Regions from separate parts of the Nonomuraea gerenzanensis genome, predicted to be linked through region 3. Evidence: riboswitches for the same ligand, from Rfam matches in the RefSeq annotation. Region 3 holds a riboswitch; each other region holds the start of a gene.

Region 1 (4,203 bases), 1.5 Mb from region 3:
CTTCCCACTGGAAACGCGTCCGCGAGATGAGCTGAGTCACATGTACGACATGTATGCCTGGAACCGTACGGAAGAGCAGCAGGACGAGGCCGCCGAGGCCCTGCAGACCGCGCTGGACCGCCGCGACAACGGCGGCGCCCCTCAGAATTCGAGCCGGTAGAAGACCGCCGTCCGCCGCAGCGCGGGCACGAGCTTGATGATCGTGCCCACCGCCCGGTGCGTGGCCGACAGGCGGTTGAAGCCGTCGATGTCGAACGCGCTCAGCGCCTCCAGGCAGCGCAGCCCTGGATGGATGGCCAGCAGCTCGGCGGGGCCGTCGATCGCCCAGTGCATCGTCGCCCCCGCCTTGCGCACCGGCCGGTTGAGCCGTTGCAGCCGCAGCCCGAGCGGGCTCAGGGCGTCGAAGACGAAGGCGCCGCCGGGGAAGCGGTCCACGATCGCCCGCACCAGCGCCGGGCCCTGCACCGGGTCGAGGTAGTAGAACAGGCCCTCCGCCACGACCAGCGCGGGGGCGTCCGCGGGCACCTGCTCCAGCCAGCCGAGGTCGGTGACGGAGGTCCCGATCAGGGTGTGGCCCGGCCGCTCGGGGAACAACCGCCGGCGCAGCTCGACGACCTCCGGGTAGTCCACGTCGTACCAGCGCACGGACGGCGGCGGGTCCATGCGGTGGACGCGGGTGTCGAGCCCGCAGCCCAGGTGCAGCACGGTCGCGTCCGGGCGCGCGGCGAGGAACTCGCCCGCCCACCGGTCGACCAGGCGCGCCCGCAGTGCCACGGCCCTGGCCATCTTGGCGTCGAGCCCGGTGCTGCCGAAGTCGTGGTCGATCCGCTCGATCGTCTCGGCCGCCAGCCGGTCGCCGAGGATGGGGTGCGGGGATCGGGCGTCGAGGGCCCTGCCGTACAGGGTGGCGAGGAGAGTGGCCTTCTCCTCGGTCAGGTGCACCTTCTCGGGGGACATACCCGACACGGTACGCCCAGGGTACGAAGACCTGCCCCTGTGGATACGGAGAGTGTTGGTAACGTCGCTCTGCGTATTCACCCATGCAGGAGGTTCCCCCATGCGCGCTTCCCTGAGCGTGATCCGTCGTGCCGTGACCGTCGCCCTGCCCGCTCTGTCCGCGGCTGCGCTGCTGGCAGCGCCCGCCCAGGCGCAGGAGTCCTACCTGCGCATCACCACCCACCACGCCGGCAGCACCGCGCAGTGGATCCTGACCTGCGGTCCGGCGGGCGGCATCCACCCCGACCCGCGAGCCGCCTGCGGCATGCTGGACGACTTCGGCGGCGACCTGGACCGCCTCAGGTTCCAGCCAGGCGAGCCGTGCCCGAAGATCTTCGACCCGGTGCACGTGCAGATCAGGGGTGACTATCGCGGCGAGCCCAAGGACTTCGCCGAGGACTATCCGAACCCGTGCTTCGCGGAGCGGCTGGCCGCCCCGATCGTGCCCAGGGTCGGCTGAGCGGGACGGGCGGCCCCGCGGGGGAAAGCGGGGCCGCCCTGGCTCTTTCCGGTAGTGCTCAGAGGGTGGCGGTCAGCGAGGCGGGGACGGGCTCGCGGCGCTCCTCCAGCAGTTGGGCCCACCGGCGCACGCCCTTGGGGTCGGGCCGGACCGCGCCGACGAAGGCCTGCCTGCGCCAGCTCGACAGCTTCTCCTCCTTCACCACGTCGCCCGAGTGCGGCGCGTGCACCATGTAGCCGGGCTTGGAGATCATTCCGACGTGACCCAGGTTGCTGAAGAACACCAGGTCGCCGGGTTCCAGCTCCGTCCAGTCGATCTTTCTGGAGAACGCCCCGTACTGTTCGCGGGCGGTGCGGGGCAGGTCGATGCCGGCCTTCTCGTACGCCCGGAGCATCAGCCCCGAGCAGTCGTAACCCGAGTCGCTGGTCCCGCCCCAGACGTAGGGGATGCCGCGCTTGGTCATGGCGAAGTCGAGGGCGACCTTCCATGCGGGCTTGGGCGCCTGTGCCAGCCTGATGCGCTTGATCTCGGCGCCGGTGAGGGTGGTGTCGTCCTTGTCGGTGACGGACTTCACGGACTTCCAGGACTTCACGGACTTGACGGTTTTGACGGGCTCGGCGGGCTTGGCGGCGAGGTTGTCGCCGGTGGCTGCCTGTGCGGCCGGGGTGGCCAGGATGAGTCCGGCAGACGCCGCTGCCAGGACGATGGCGATGCGAGACAGAAGACTGTCCTTCCATGCGGCCGACCGGGTTAGCTGACGGGCTCGGGCCTGGAAGACAGCCCTACGGCGATACCGCCGATTCGCCCCGGGGGGAAAGATGGGTCCCCGGCTCCACGCAGCTGCTGCGCGGATTAGGCTCGACGGACTCTAACGAAACGGTCAAAAGGTCGCAATCCCCCCAAACCGGACGTCCGCGAGGTGAGATGGTGTGTTCGTCAGGCGAGACGAGCCGGTATGGTTGCCGTCATGGAGTCGCGTAACATCCGCCTGGCCGTCATCCCTGGGGATGGCATCGGCACCGAGGTCGTCGCCGAAGGGCTCAAGGTCCTTGAGGCAGTAGGCACGAAGATCGAGCCCACCCACTACGACCTGGGGGCCGCCCGCTATCACCGTACCGGTGAGACGCTCCCGGACGCGGTGCTCGAAGAGCTGCGCGGCTACGACGCGATCCTGCTCGGCGCCATCGGCGACCCCAGCGTGCCCCCCGGCATCCTGGAGCGCGACCTGCTGTTGCGGCTCAGGTTCGCCTTCGACCACTACGTCAACCTGCGGCCGGTCAAGCTCTTCCCCGGCGTGGCGACCCCGCTGGCCGACACGCCGACCGCGAACATCGACATGATCGTGGTCCGCGAGGGCACCGAGGGCCTCTACGCCGGCACGGGCGGCGTCATGCGGCGCGGCACGCCGCACGAGATCGCCACCCAGGAGTCGCTCAACACCGCCCACGGCGTCGAGCGCGTGGTGCGTTACGCCTTCGACAAGGCCAAGTCCCGCCCGCGCAGGAAGCTGACCCTCGTCCACAAGACGAACGTGCTCACCTTCGCCGGCGACCTGTGGCAGCGCACGGTCGACCGCGTGGCAGGGGAGTATCCCGAGGTCACCACCGACTACTGCCACATCGACGCGGCCTCCATGTTCTTCGTGACCCAGCCCGAGCGCTTCGACGTGGTCGTCACCGACAACCTGTTCGGCGACATCATCACCGACCTCGGCGCGGCCATCGCCGGCGGCATCGGCCTGGCGGCCAGCGGCAACATCAACCCCGAGGGCGCGGCGCCCAGCATGTTCGAGCCGGTGCACGGCAGCGCCCCCGACATCGCCGGCCAGGGCAAGGCCGACCCCACCGCGACGATCCTGTCGGTCTCCATGCTCCTCGACCACCTCGGCCTGCACGACGAGGCGGCCAGGGTCGAGCGGGCGGTCGCCGACGACATCACCGAGCGCCGGGCCGGCCGCAGCACCAGCGAGATCGGCGACGACATCACCGCGCGAGTATCCGGCTAGGACCGCCTAGCCCCGTACGCGCCTGGCGGTCCGAGGAGGACTGCCGGGCGCGTTTTCGTGTTCCCAGGTCAAGGCGGTAATCGGGCCAACCACCCCATCCGCCGCTTGCCATCCCATATAGCGAGACAATAGGAAGTACGAACCGCCCATGCGGAAGCGACAGCTCCCGGACGGGTGACCGGATTCCGGTAGATTTCGGTAGACCGTAGAGAGAAGGACCGCCGTCATGACCATCGCTCCGAAGCTCAGCTTCGACGTGCAGCTATCCGACCACGCTCGCACCGCGGCCGAGCGGGAGCAGGTACTGGCGAACCCGGGGTTCGGGCAGACGTTCACCGATCACATGATCTCGATCGACTACACCGAGGGCGAGGGCTGGCACGACGCCCGGCTCATGCCGTACGGCCCGCTCTCGCTCGACCCCGCCACCTCGGTCTTCCACTACGCGCAGGAGCTGTTCGAGGGCCTGAAGGCCTACCGGCAGATCAGCGGCTCGATCGTGACGTTCCGCCCGTACGCCAACGCCGGCCGTTTCAACCGCTCGGCCGCCCGCATGGCGATGCCGGAGCTGCCGGAGGAGACGTTCGTTGAGTCGCTGGAGCTGCTCGTCCAGACCGACAAGGAGTGGGTGCCCACCACCGAGGGCCACAGCCTCTACCTGCGCCCCTTCATGATCGCCACTCAGGCGGGGCTGGGCGTCAACTACCCGTCGAAGACGTACAAGTACATGGTCATCGCCTCG
Region 2 (4,203 bases), 4.5 Mb from region 3:
TGCCGCAGCAGGACAAGTACGTGCAGGCGTGGAAGGCGATGGAGAAGATCTACCGTGACGGCCGCGCCAGGGCCATCGGGGTCTCCAACTTCACGGTGCGGACGCTCACCCGGCTCATGGACGAGACCGGCATCACACCCGCCATCAACCAGATCGAGCTGCACCCGTACCTGCAGCAGCGCGAGATGCGCGCCTTCCACGAGGCCAACGGCATCCTGACCGAGGCCTGGAGCCCGCTGGGGCAGGGCAGGGGGCTGCTGTCGGACCCGGCGCTGTCGGTGCTGTCGGGCAAGTACGGCAAGACGCCCGCGCAGATCGTGCTGCGCTGGCATCTGCAGCTCGGCAACGTGGTGATCCCCAAGTCGGTGACGCCCGCGCGGATCGCGGAGAACATCGACGTGTTCGACTTCATCCTCGACACCGAGGACCTGTCGGCCATCGGGGCTCTGAACAAGGGGCAGCGGCTGGGGCCGGACCCCGACACGTTCAACATGACCTGAGTGACGGGCGTGACATTTGTGACGCCACGCCTTTAATTACATATCCCCCCATAACTCTCTCTTTACCTCCCATATAACATCTCCGGGTGCGAGACTTCACTTGGGGAATTGCGGCCACCGGCGGGATCGCCCGTACCGTGGGGGCCGCCATCGCGGCGGAGCCCGGCATGCGGGTGGCCGCCGTCGGCTCACGGGATCTGGCCAGGGCGCGGGCCCTGGCCGCCACGCTGGGGGCGGAGTCGGCGTACGGCTCCTACGAGCAGCTGTGCGCCGACCCGGGGGTGGACGCGATCTACGTGGCCACCCCGCACGCGCAGCACCTTCAGGTGGCCGAGCCGGCCATCGCCGCGGGTAAAGCCGTGCTCTGCGAGAAGCCGCTGGCCGCCACCGTGGACGACGCGGAGAAGATGGTGCGCCTGGCGCGCGAGGCGGGCGTGTTCCTGATGGAGGCGATGTGGACGCGGTTCAACCCGCTCATCCAGCTCATCGCGGCCGATCCGCGCTTCGGCGAGCTGCGCTCGGTGCAGGCCACGTTCGGCTTCGCCGCGCCCTACGACCCCGCCCACCGGCTGTGGGCGCCGGAGCTGGGCGGCGGGGCCCTGCTCGACCTGGGGATCTACCCGTTCGGGCTGGCCCAGCTGCTCCTCGGCATGCCCGCTGACCTGCGCATCACCGGCTCCCTGGCCCCGAGCGGGGTGGACGCGGAGGCGGCCGGCGTGTTGCTCTACCCCGGCGGCGCACACGCTCTCGTGGCCGCTTCATTGCTCGGGAATTACCCGAACACGGCGTGTGTTGTAGGTACTCAGATGCGGGCGGACATCCCGGCGCCGTTCTGGGCTCCGCAGCGGATCGTTCTCACCGGGCCCTCCATGGAGCCGGAAGAGCACGTGCTCGATCCGGCGGACAACGGATACGCCGGAGAGCTCCGCGAAGTCCGCGCCGCCACGGCCGAAGGCAGGACCGAATCCTCGATCATGCCTCTTGACGAATCCCTTGCCATGATGGGGCTTCTGGCCGACGCTCGCAGGCAATTCGCCTAGCCGGGCTTTTATGGATTTGTAATCCTCTTGCCTCATGTATTACCTTATGGGGCAACTCGGGGCATACGTCCGGTTTGTCCGGCTATGTCAGACCATCGCAAGAAAGATCGCAAATCGCAGGATAGTCCTGCGACCGCTGAATCCGCCTCCTGGCGGAACCGGGGACCCATGTGTCTTTGGGGCGAATCGGCACTCCGGTGCCGTAGGGCAGCTTCCACGCCCGAGCCCGTCAGCTAACCCGGTAAGCGGCATGGAAGCAAGGAGCACCTCCCTCGATGGCCAAGCACCGTTTCAACGCTGTCTCGAAGACCAACATCGCCCGCGCCGCCCTCGGCGCCACCGTCATCGCCTCGGCCCTCGGCGTCAACGCCATGACCGCCAACGCCGACACCGCCACCGGCGTCGCCGCGGCCACCGCCGCGAAGCACCCGGCCACCGCCATCGCCGCCCACAAGGCGGGCGCGGACGACCGTACCGAGACCAAGATCAACGTTACCGCTGACCAGGTACTGGCCATGGCCAAGGCCCAGGTCGGCACCAGCGAGAACGCCGCCGGCGGCGGCACCAAGTTCCAGCAGTGGTACGCCGCCTCGCAGCGCGCCGGCGAGACCGTCGCCCGTGACGGCGGCAACCGCGCCGCTTACCTGAACGCCGCCTGGTGCTCGATGTTCGTCTCCTGGGTCGGCGAGCAGACCGGCGCCCGCCCGCAGGTCGGCTGGGACGCCTACACCGTCGCCCACGCCAAGTGGTTCGCCGCCAACGACCGCTTCGGCACCGTCGCCAAGCCCGGCGCCGTCGTGTTCTTCGCCTGGGACGGCGGCAAGAGCCTGAGCGACATCCAGCACGTCGGGTTCGTCGTGAAGGACAACCAGAACGGCACCATCTCCACGATCGAGGGCAACACCGGCAACGGCAAGGTCGAGGAGCGCATCCGTCCGAAGTCGCAGGTCGTCGGCTACGGCTACCCGCAGTACGCTTCCTGACGGAACGTTCCAGGCGCGAGCACGAGCCTCCGCCTTCCATGCGACGCGACGAGCGCGCGTCCCCACCTGGGGGACGCGCGCTCGTCGCGTTCTCAGGGCTTCGCCGCCGCGGGCTTTTGTCGGACGGGCTCGCTACTTTGCCTCTTCCGAGCACCCGCCTCCGAAGGAGCCCCGCATGGGAGCCAAGACCGGCGTCATCGCCTACTCCTCCCCCGGCAACCCCCTCCCCCGCCTCCTGCGCACCCCCGGCCGCCCGGACGAGACCGCCACCAGGGCCCTGATCGAGCGGTCCTTCCCCGGCTGGCACATCACACAGGCCGAGCCCGGCAACCTCCTCGACCACATCCGCCCACCCGAGGACCTCGCCTACGCCACCAGCTTCCCCGGCGTGGACCTCGTCTGCTGCGACCACTTCATGATCGACAACCCGTCGCAGCTCCCCGCCCACCTCATCGAGGCCGGCAGGGGCCGCCGGCTCGTCCTGCACGCCATGCACAGCGTCGTCGACTGGCTGGCCTTCGCCGTCTGGGAGGACGGCCGCCTCATCCGCTCCCTCAGCCTCTCTCCCGACAGCGGCGTCATCGAGAACCTCGGCGACCCCTTCCCGTTCGAGCTGCCCTACTGGAACGGCGAGCACCCCGTCCTGCCCACGCCCGGCCGGCCGGACGAGGGCCCGTACCCGCTGCCGTTCCACCCGCTGGAGCTCGGCGAGGACGCGCTGCGCGAGTTGCTGGGCTTCACCATCGAGGGCTCGATCGAGCCGGACGACGCGGAGCCCGAGGACGTCGAGCTGCTCGGCTTCACCGTCATCGACCCGGACGGGCCGGCCCCCGAGGAGCGGCGCGCGCAGACCGAGGAGCTGACGGCGCAGATGGGCGAGCCCAGGATCTTCCGCTACCAGCCCGACGGCTCCGTCAAGGAGGTCACCTGGGACGACTTGGGCTGACGGATCAACCCCACACCCGGTCGAGGAAGCCGCCGATGAGCGGCGCGATCTCCGGCAGGTGCGTCTCCAGCGCGAAGTGCCCCGTGTCGAACAGATGCAGCTCCGCCTCGGGCAGGTCGCGCAGGTAAGCGCGCGCTCCCGGCTCGGGGAAGAACGGGTCGTGGCTGCCCCACGTGATGAGCGTGGGCGGCGTGTGCTCGCGCAGCCACGCCTGCCACCTCTCGTAGCGGGCCACGTTGGAGTGGTAGTCGAAGGCGAGCGCGACCTGCGCCTCCTTCCGGCCGGGCAGGTCGAGGAAGTGCTGGTCGAGTGTCCAGCCGTCCGGGGCGATCACGGACGGGTCGGGGACGCCGGTCTCGTACTGGCTGCGGGTGCCCTCCAGGGTGAGCAGCTCGCGGATCGTCCCCTCGGCCCCCGGCGTCTCCGGGCGCAGCGCGACGAAGTCCCGTGCCCCGTCGGACAGGCCCTCGGTGTAGGCGTTGCCGTTCTGCACCACCAGCCCCGCGATCCACTCCGGGTGCCGCTCCGCCAGCCGGAAGCCGACCGGGGCGCCGAAGTCGAAGACGTACATGGCGAACCGGGTGAGCCCGAGCGCGCGCACGAAGCCCTCGGTGACGTCGGCGAGGCGGTCGAAGGTGTAGGTGAAGCCGTCCGGGGTCTCGGTTTGGCCGAAGCCTGGGTAGTCGGGGGCGATCAGCCGGTAGCGGCTGCCGAGGGCGTCCATCAGGCGGCGG
Region 3 (4,203 bases):
TGCTGGCCGTAGCCCGGCTGGGACTGCGGCTGCTGACCGTACTGGGCCTGCTGGCCGTAATCCGGCTGCGACTGCTGCTGCTGACCGTAACCCTGCTGGCCGTACTGCTGCTGCTGGTCGTAGCCCTGCTGGCCGTAGCCCGGCTGGGACTGCGGCTGCTGACCGTACTGGGCCTGCTGGCCGTAATCCGGCTGCGACTGCTGCTGCTGACCGTAACCCTGCTGCTGGCCGTATCCGGGCTGGGACTGCGGCTGCTGGCCGTAGGCGGACTGCTGGCCGGACTGCGGTTGCTGGCCGTAGCCCTGCTGGCCGTACTGCTGCTGCTGGTCGCCGTAGCCCTGCTGCTGGCCGTAGCCCTGCTGGTCGCTGTATTGCTGCTGGCCGTAGCCGGGCTGCGACTGCTGCTGCTGACCGTAGCCCTGCTGCTGGCCGTACTGTCCTTGCTGGCCGTAGCCGGGCTGCGACTGCTGTTGCTGACCGTAACCCTGCTGCTGACCGTACTGCTGCTGCTGGTCGTAGCCCTGCTGGCCGTAGCCTTGCTGCTGCTGGCCGTACTGGGGCTGCTGGCCGTAGCCCTGCTGCTGCCCATGGCCCTGCTGCTGGCCGTATGGGGGCTGCTGGCCGTAGGCGTCGTCCGCCCGGTAGCCGACCACAGTCACGTCCGGGTCGGGCTCGCCAGGGTGGCGGCCCGCGTTGTGCTGCCCGTAAGGGGGATTCTCGCCGGATTCGTCCTGTGGATACGGCGGCTGTCCGGTGCTCACCGTGTCACCTCGCTTCGAGTGCGCATGTGGCACGTGTCAGGACACATGCCTGTGCTGCCCAACGTATCGACATAGGTATCAACAATCACCTTTCCATCTGGTCAAGGTCCGCGTCACCCGATGTCAGATGGAGCAGCATGCGGGTGTTGCCCAGGGTGTTCGGTTTGACGTGTTCCAGGTCGAGGAACTCCGCCACGCCCTCGTCGTACGAGGCCAGGAGTTCGGCGTACACCTCTGGTGAGACCGGTGTGCCCTGAATCGAGCGAAAGCCGTGTCTCGCGAAGAAGTCGACCTCAAAAGTCAGACAGAATACACGTCGCAGACCCAGATCCTTCGCGTGCTGTATCAGCGCCGAGACGATCCGATGGCCGACGCCCATGCCGCGGCACGCCGGATCCACGGCCACGGTGCGGACCTCCGCGAGGTCCTCCCACAACACGTGGAGCGCGCCACAGCCGACAACCTGCCCGCCCCTCTCGGCCACCCAGAACTCCTGCACGTCCTCGTACAGGGTCACCGTGGCCTTCTCCAGAAGCCGCGGGCCCGCGCCCGCATAGGTGTCCACCAGCCGCCTGATCACCCGGACATCGGGCGTGCGGGCACGCCGGACCACGACCGCGCTCTCGGGCTGGGTCTCGGACGTCGCCAGTTCGGCCACCTGCTCCATGGCTCTCCAGAGTACAGATGTCATTACGGCTCAGACCTAACTCCCATGTCTCGCCCCATCCTGTTACATCCGGTGGCCAGCCGAGCACGCTCTCCCCATCTGGCAGAAGCAGCAACGAACGGGACATAAAGCTCGTTCTGCCCGGTCAGGCACGAGATCACCTTGTGACCCTTCGGTTGTGAAACCTCTATGAACTCGGCAGTTCCGGTTGAGCACGAACTCGGAGTGCATTAGTGTCCAGCGACGATGTTCCCCGCGTGTCGCGCGCGCGGGACACGCCCAATCCCCGCGAGGGGAGCCGGGGACCCACCGGCGGCGACCCCCATCGCCCGCCATTCGGGGTGAATCCGAGTTGTTCGGTAGGGCTGCTCCGGCCCGAACCCGTCAGCTAACCCGGTCGGCGTAGAGGAAGGGAGCTTGGTTGGTGAAGCGCACGCGTCACGGCGGAGAGCAGGCGGCGGGCAGGCAGGCCCGCCCTCAGGGGCGTCTCGGGCGATCACGCCGCCTCGGCGGTGTGGTGAGTTTCACAGTGGCCGCGCTCCTGATAGCCATTCCCGTCACCCCGGCGTCCGCGGACCCAGAGCCCTCGCTCCAGGACCTGGCCAAGCAGGTCGAGAAGATGCACACCGAGATCGAGACGCTGACCGAGGAGTACAACGGCCAGCGGGAGAAGCTCAAGACCGCCAAGAAGGCCGCCGACGCCGCACAGAAGACGCTGGCGACCAGTGAGGCCGACCTGGAGGCCAAGCGCGCCAAGGCCGCGCTGCTGGCGCAGAACGCCTACATGACCGGCGGCATGAACCGGATGCTGGCCTTCGCCACCTCCGGCGACCCCGACACCTTCCTCGACCGCGCCGCCACCATGGACGTGCTGGAGCAGCAGCAGGGCGCCGAGGTCAACCAGGTCACGGCGGCCAGGGAGGCCGCCGAGCGGGCCAGGGCCGGCGCCAAGTCACGCATCGACGAGGTGCAGAAGATCGTCGGCGAGCTCGACGGCAAGCGCGACAAGATCACCAAGCTGGTCACCAAGGTCGAGAGCAACCTGTTCAGGCGGGCGCTGGGCGAGGCCGGCCGGCCCGGTACGCGGGCGCAGCGCGTCAACCTGCCCATCGTCGGCAGCGGCAAGGCGGCACAGGCGGCGCGGTGGGCGCTGACGCAGCAGCTCAAGCCGTACGTCTGGGGCGCCGAGGGGCCCAGCTCCTACGACTGCTCCGGCCTCGTCATGGCGGCCTACCAGAAGGTCGGCATCTCACTGCCGCACTACACCGGCAGCCAGTGGACCGCGGGCAGGCACATCTCGCGCGAGGAGCTGCGCCCGGGCGACCTGGTGTTCTTCTACAACGACCTGCACCACGTGGGCATCTACCTCGGCGGCGGGATGATGGTGCACGCGCCGCAGACCGGAGACGTCGTGCGGATCGCCTCGATCGCCAACAGGCCGTTCGCCGGAGCGGTCCGCATCGCCGACTGACCGCCCACCGGAGCGGTCCGCATCGCCGGCTGACCGCCCACCGGCGCCCCTCCCCCTGGGCACCCGCCGCTAGATCAGCTGGCGGCGCGCCGCCCACGCCACGGCCTCGATCGCCGTGGCGACGCCTATGCGGTCACAGATGCCGCGTAATCTCCGGCGCACGGTGCGCCCGCTGATATCCAGCCGTCTGCCCACCCGGTCGACCGTGACCCCCTTGGCCAGCTCCGCCAGTAACGCAAGATCCGCATGGGTCAGCTCAACACCTTCTGTGAGCACATCCATCGGGAGCCCTCCCCCCCAACAGGTGAACTTGGGCCTCGGGACCGGGCCGAAGTCGCTCCTCGCAGACCGTAAACGCATCCTGGAAAGGTCGTCAAGCATGACAATCTCTGCTCTTGACGAGCGCTATTGACATGATCCGATATATGTGACCTACTCGCGATATGTCGGCACCGATCAGCTCGGGATAAACGATCTCATGGAGCCTTCCGGCCCTCCGGATCCAGCGGTTTTGAGCCCGGCTGACGTCCTGGGTTTTGATCCGTTCGATCGGGCATTTCTGCGTGATCCTTACTCCCGTTATCGCGAGCTGAGCACGCGCGGCGCCCTCTTCCGTACGCGCGCGGGCCTGCTCGTCGCCACCACCCACGAGCTCTGCTCGACCCTGCTGCGCGATCCGCGCTTCGGCCGCGGCCCGCGCGGCCAGGACAGCGGAGACCCAGGTCAGCCCACCGCCTCGTTCCTGTGGCTGGACCCGCCCGACCACACGAGGCTGCGCGCCCTGGTGAGCAGGGCGTTCACCCCGCGCATGGTCGAACGGCTGCGCCCGCGCGTGGAGTCGATCGCCGCCTCGCTGATCCGCGCGCTACCCGAGGAGGCCGACCTGGTGTCCGGGCTGGCCTACCCGCTGCCCGTCATGGTGATCAGCGAGATGCTCGGGGTGCCCGCCGAGGACCACGAACGCTTTCGCGGCTGGAGCGAGAAGCTGGCGCGCGGCCTTGACCCGATGCTTACAGCAGACCTCTTATCGGAAACCGGGCGGGCCAGAAAGGAGTTCGGCGACTACTTCCGTGAGCTGGCCGCGCTCAGGCGGGAGCGGCCCGGCGACGACCTGCTGAGCGCCCTGACCCGCGTCCAGGAGCTCACCGAGGCCGAGCTGCTGGCCACCTGCGTGCTGCTGCTCGTGGCCGGCCACGAGACGACCGTGAACCTCATCGCCAACGGCGTGCCGGCCCTGCTGCGGCACGGGCTGCTGCCGGAGGCGGCACGACGGCCCAAGCACGTGGTGGAGGAGGTGCTGCGCT
Region 4 (4,203 bases), 2.4 Mb from region 3:
GGTCACTTCGATCTGGGCGCCTACGATCGGTATCTGGCGGGCGAGCTGGAGGACTACACGCTGCCCCAGGAGCGCATCGACCAGGCCCTGACCGAGCTGCCAGGCTGAACAAGGGGCGATCGGCCGAGCGCGAGTGACCCGCTGAAGGTGGATGGCCGCCCTCTCCCGCAAGGGCGGCCGCCCGTCATCGGGCCGTGGGCCGCTTGCCGTGGTTCGCCTTCTTCTTCTTGCGTGCCCTGCCCTTGCGTGCGCGCCTGGCCATAAGCTCGCCTCCGGTGAATCTCCGGTGATCGGTGAGCCCCCACCGTCCCCCGTCGCGCTGACCAGCGCAAGCGTTCCAGCGCTAACTAACATTCCCCAACAATTCCGTGTCATAATTTGGTGGAATCTGTTGGAAGGAGCGGGGCGTGCTCGCACAGCAGCGTCAGCAGGCGATTCTCGAACGCGTGCGCAGCAACGGCGGCGTCCGGGTGGCCGACCTCGTCCGCGAGCTCGGCGTCTCCGACATGACCATCCGTCGCGACCTCGAGGTGCTGGCCGAACGCGGGCTGCTGGAGAAGGTGCACGGCGGCGCGACCGCGCTCGGCCCCGGCTCGACCGAGGAGCCCGGGTTCACCGCCAAGTCCGCCCGGCAGCAGCAGGAGAAAGAGGCGATCGCGCGGCACGCCGCCACGCTGGTCCGTCCCGGCACGGCCGTGGCGCTGTCGGCGGGCACCACCACGTGGGCGCTGGCGCACCACCTGATCGGCGTGCCCGAGCTGACCGTGATCACCAACTCGATCCCGGTCGCCGACGTCTTCCACCGCAACCCGCGCGCCGACCGCACGGTCGTGCTGACCGGGGGCGTACGCACGCCGTCCGACGCCCTGGTGGGCCCCGTCGCCGTGGCCGCGATCCGCCGCCTGCACGTGGACACGCTCTTCCTGGGCGTGCACGGGATGAGCGTGCGCGCCGGGTTCACCACTCCGAACCTGCTGGAGTCCGAGACCGACAGGGAGCTGGTGACGGCCGCGACCCGGCTGGTCGTCCCCGCCGACCACACGAAGTGGAACACGGTCGGCATCAGCACCATCGCCGAGCTGAGCGAGGCCGACGTGGTCATCAGCGACGCGGGGTTGCCGGAGGACGCACGCACCGAGCTGGCCGAACGGGCCGGAGAACTGATCATCGCGGAGGGCACCCCTTGAAGCGCACCATCACCCATCTGGCCGACGGCCGGGAGCTGATCTACTTCGACCGGCGTGACGACGCCGACAGGAGCGCGATCGACCGGCGGACGCTCGGCCCCCGGCCGGTGGCGTCGGAGATGCGGTACGACCCGCTGACGGAGGAGTGGATCGCGATCGCCGGGCACCGGCAGACGCGCACGTTCCTGCCGACCGGCGGCACGGCCGAGTGCCCGCTGTGCCCCTCGTCCGACACCCGGTCGACGGAGATCCCCGCCCACGACTACGACGTGGTCGTGTTCGAGAACCGTTTTCCCTCCTTCTCCACAAATTTCGGGACTTATGAGGAGCCGGGCGGGCTGAGCGAGGTCCGTCCTGGCGTGGGGCGGTGCGAGGTGGTGTGCTTCACCTCCGATCACGACTCCTCCTTCTCCAAGCTCCCCGACTCCCAGGTGGAGCTGGTCATGGAGGCGTGGGCCGACCGTACGGCCGAGCTGTCCCAGATCGAGGGCGTGGAGCAGGTGTTCTGCTTCGAGAACCGGGGCGCCGAGATCGGCATCACGCTGGCCCATCCGCACGGCCAGATCTACGCCTACCCCTACGTCACCCCCAGGACCAAGCTGCAGCTCGCCGCCGCCGGCCGCTACACCAAGGGCAACCTGTTCGCCGACGTGCTGGCCGCCGAGCGGGAGGCGGGCACGCGGGTGGTGGCGAGCAACGAGCTGTGGACCGCGTTCGTGCCGGCCGCCGCGCGCTGGCCGTTCGAGGTGCACGTGTATCCGCACCGGCAGGTGCCCGACCTTGCGGCGCTGACGGAGGAGGAGCGGGCGGCGTTCGCACCCCTCTACACCTCCGTGCTGCGCGCGTTCGACGGATTGTTCGACATGGTGATGCCGTACATCTCCGCCTGGCACCAGGCGCCGGTGCGGGCGGGCAGGGAGCTGGGATACCTGCACCTGGAGCTGTTCAGCATCAGGCGGGCGGCGAACAAGCTCAAGTTCCTGGCCGGCTCGGAGTCCGCGATGGGCGCCTTCGTGAACGACGTTCTGCCGGAAGAGGCGGCCCGGCTGATTCGATCACAGATTGATCACTAATAGATTTCTACTTAAGGTCGCATGACCCGTGATCTACCACTAATATCCCCATATGCATCGGCCGTAACGGTCGTAGTACGCCTAATCCCGGGCGCCTCGCCCGGGAGCCGGGGACCCAAACCGCACCTGGGGTGAATCCGCTACGGCGGTAGGGAATCGCACCTCCCATGCCCGAACCCGTCAGCTAACCCGGCCGGCAGAGGGAGAGGAACATCTACGTGGCGGCTTCGTCCCCCGCGATTCTTGCCATCGGCCTCATCACCGCCACCGCCGTCACCCTGTCGGCGTCCCCCGCCACCGCCATGCCGGCGACATCCGCCACCGCCGCCGCCCTGTCGGCGGCATCCGCCACCGCCGCCGCCACCGCCGCAGCAGCGCCCAAGCCGACGGAGTCCGAGCTCCGCGCCCAGCTCAAGCAGCTCAACAGCAAGGTCGACAAGCTCATCGAGCAGTACAACCTCAAGCGCGTCGAGCTGGCCAAGGCCCAGGACGCCGCCAAGGCCGCCGCGGCCAGGGCGGCAGCGGCGGAGCAGACGCTGGCCGCCGCCGAGCAGCGAGTCGCCGACATCGCCCGCCTGCGTTACCAGAACGGCGACCCCTCCGCGCTGCCGGGCTTCATGCTCCCGACGGACGCCGGCACCGCGGCCCTGCTCGAACAGCTCACCGCCGAGCAGCAAGCACTCGTCGCGACCGTGGCCAAGGCCCGCGACGACAAGAAGAAGGCCAGCGAGGAGGCCGCCGCGCTGACCGAGCGGATCAAGTCGGACGCCGCCAAGGTGGACGAGCAGCGCGACGAGGCCGAGGACGTCATCGACGACATCAAGGACAAGCTCCAAGACCTCGTCCCGTTCGGGACGGGCCGCAACGCCAACGGCACCTGGGCCCCCGAGCTGCCCACCGGCTCCGACAACATCACCGCCCGGACCCGGCTGATGAAGGCCCAGGTGGAGAAGAACTTCTCGCTGCCGTTCACGGTCGGCTGCTTCCGCTCGGGCTCCAGCGGCGAGCATCCGCTCGGCCGGGCCTGCGACTTCATGATGAGCACGGGCGGCTCGATGCCCTCGGCCGCCAACAGCGCGCTCGGCGACCGGATCGCGGCCTGGGCGATCGCCAACAAGGACAAGCTCGGCGTGAAGTACGTGATCTGGAAGCAGCGCATCAACCAGGGCTCCGGGTGGCGGGCGATGTCGGACCGCGGCAGCGTCACCGAGAACCACTTCGACCACGTGCACATCTCGATGAACTAGGACGCCCCGCACGCCGAGGGACAGAACCTGGCCTCCGGGTGACGCGACGACGGCTCGTCCAGGATCGGCTGCCGCTGCCCCTTCAGGTGCCGGTCGAGGAAGGCGGCCACGTACGTGCGGGTCAGCTCGGCGGCGCGCTGCGCGGGCAGGGTGCCGTAGGCGGGCGTGACCCCGAGCGAGCCCTGCAGCAGCGGCCCGTCGGTGAACGACTGGTGCTCCGCCCCCGTCAGCACGATCCACCGCTTCCACCCGCTCAGCAGCTTCCAGTCACGCTCCCAGGACGGGTCCCGGCCGCCGGGCACGTGCTGCGGCGTGCCCAGGAACAGGAACGGCCGGGAGAACCCGCTCTTCGGGATGCGGGCGTAGGTGGTGCCGTCCATGTCGATCCCCGCGCGGATGCGCGGGTCCCGCAGCATGGACGCGACGGCGCCGGCCCCGCCGATCGACTGGCCGACCATGGCGGTCCTGGAGCGGTCGAGCACCCCGGCGCCGTCCCACTCCGACGGCAGCCGGTCCAGCACGAACGACACGTCCGCCGCCCGGCCCAGGACCACGCCCGTGCCGAAGCCGGGGTCGGCGTCGCTGTCGCACGCCAGGCACTCCGCGACCGTCCCGTCGGCCAGGGTGGTGGCGTAGCTCTCGTAGGGGTGGTCGACGCCGGCCACGACGTAGCCGCGGCTGGCCAGGTCCTCGGCC

Evidence for each region. Region 3 has a riboswitch for cyclic di-AMP ahead of LCN96_RS54965 (C40 family peptidase). Riboswitches for the same ligand answer to the same signal wherever they lie in the genome.
Region 1: it holds a riboswitch for cyclic di-AMP, as region 3 does, so the genes downstream of both, LCN96_RS47825 (C40 family peptidase) here and LCN96_RS54965 (C40 family peptidase) in region 3, are expected to answer to the same signal.
Region 2: it holds a riboswitch for cyclic di-AMP, as region 3 does, so the genes downstream of both, LCN96_RS20355 (CHAP domain-containing protein) here and LCN96_RS54965 (C40 family peptidase) in region 3, are expected to answer to the same signal.
Region 4: it holds a riboswitch for cyclic di-AMP, as region 3 does, so the genes downstream of both, LCN96_RS43765 (coiled-coil domain-containing protein) here and LCN96_RS54965 (C40 family peptidase) in region 3, are expected to answer to the same signal.

What each region holds. Positions count from the first base shown of each region.
Region 1 covers NZ_CP084058.1:10,273,866-10,278,068, reverse strand. Annotated here, with positions in the region: gene LCN96_RS47835 (class I SAM-dependent methyltransferase) at 142-957, opposite strand; gene LCN96_RS47830 (SSI family serine proteinase inhibitor) at 1,058-1,456, shown strand; gene LCN96_RS47825 (C40 family peptidase) at 1,515-2,048, opposite strand; cyclic di-AMP (ydaO/yuaA leader) riboswitch at 2,181-2,325, opposite strand; gene LCN96_RS47820 (3-isopropylmalate dehydrogenase) at 2,424-3,461, shown strand; gene LCN96_RS47815 (branched-chain amino acid aminotransferase) at 3,688-4,203, shown strand, end outside.
Region 2 covers NZ_CP084058.1:4,275,604-4,279,806, reverse strand. Annotated here, with positions in the region: gene LCN96_RS20365 (aldo/keto reductase) at 1-500, shown strand, start outside; gene LCN96_RS20360 (Gfo/Idh/MocA family protein) at 587-1,540, shown strand; cyclic di-AMP (ydaO/yuaA leader) riboswitch at 1,665-1,803, shown strand; gene LCN96_RS20355 (CHAP domain-containing protein) at 1,816-2,523, shown strand; gene LCN96_RS20350 (DUF6928 family protein) at 2,699-3,469, shown strand; gene LCN96_RS20345 (alpha/beta fold hydrolase) at 3,474-4,203, opposite strand, start outside.
Region 3 covers NZ_CP084058.1:11,784,162-11,788,364, forward strand. Annotated here, with positions in the region: gene LCN96_RS54955 (RDD family protein) at 1-761, opposite strand, end outside; gene LCN96_RS54960 (amino-acid N-acetyltransferase) at 847-1,428, opposite strand; cyclic di-AMP (ydaO/yuaA leader) riboswitch at 1,695-1,846, shown strand; gene LCN96_RS54965 (C40 family peptidase) at 1,946-2,899, shown strand; gene LCN96_RS54970 (LuxR C-terminal-related transcriptional regulator) at 2,969-3,181, opposite strand; gene LCN96_RS54975 (cytochrome P450) at 3,411-4,203, shown strand, end outside.
Region 4 covers NZ_CP084058.1:9,416,733-9,420,935, forward strand. Annotated here, with positions in the region: gene LCN96_RS43750 (TrpB-like pyridoxal phosphate-dependent enzyme) at 1-108, shown strand, start outside; gene LCN96_RS57550 (50S ribosomal protein bL37) at 185-262, opposite strand; gene LCN96_RS43755 (DeoR/GlpR family DNA-binding transcription regulator) at 408-1,187, shown strand; gene galT (galactose-1-phosphate uridylyltransferase) at 1,184-2,260, shown strand; cyclic di-AMP (ydaO/yuaA leader) riboswitch at 2,329-2,473, shown strand; gene LCN96_RS43765 (coiled-coil domain-containing protein) at 2,479-3,507, shown strand; gene LCN96_RS43770 (alpha/beta hydrolase family protein) at 3,504-4,203, opposite strand, start outside.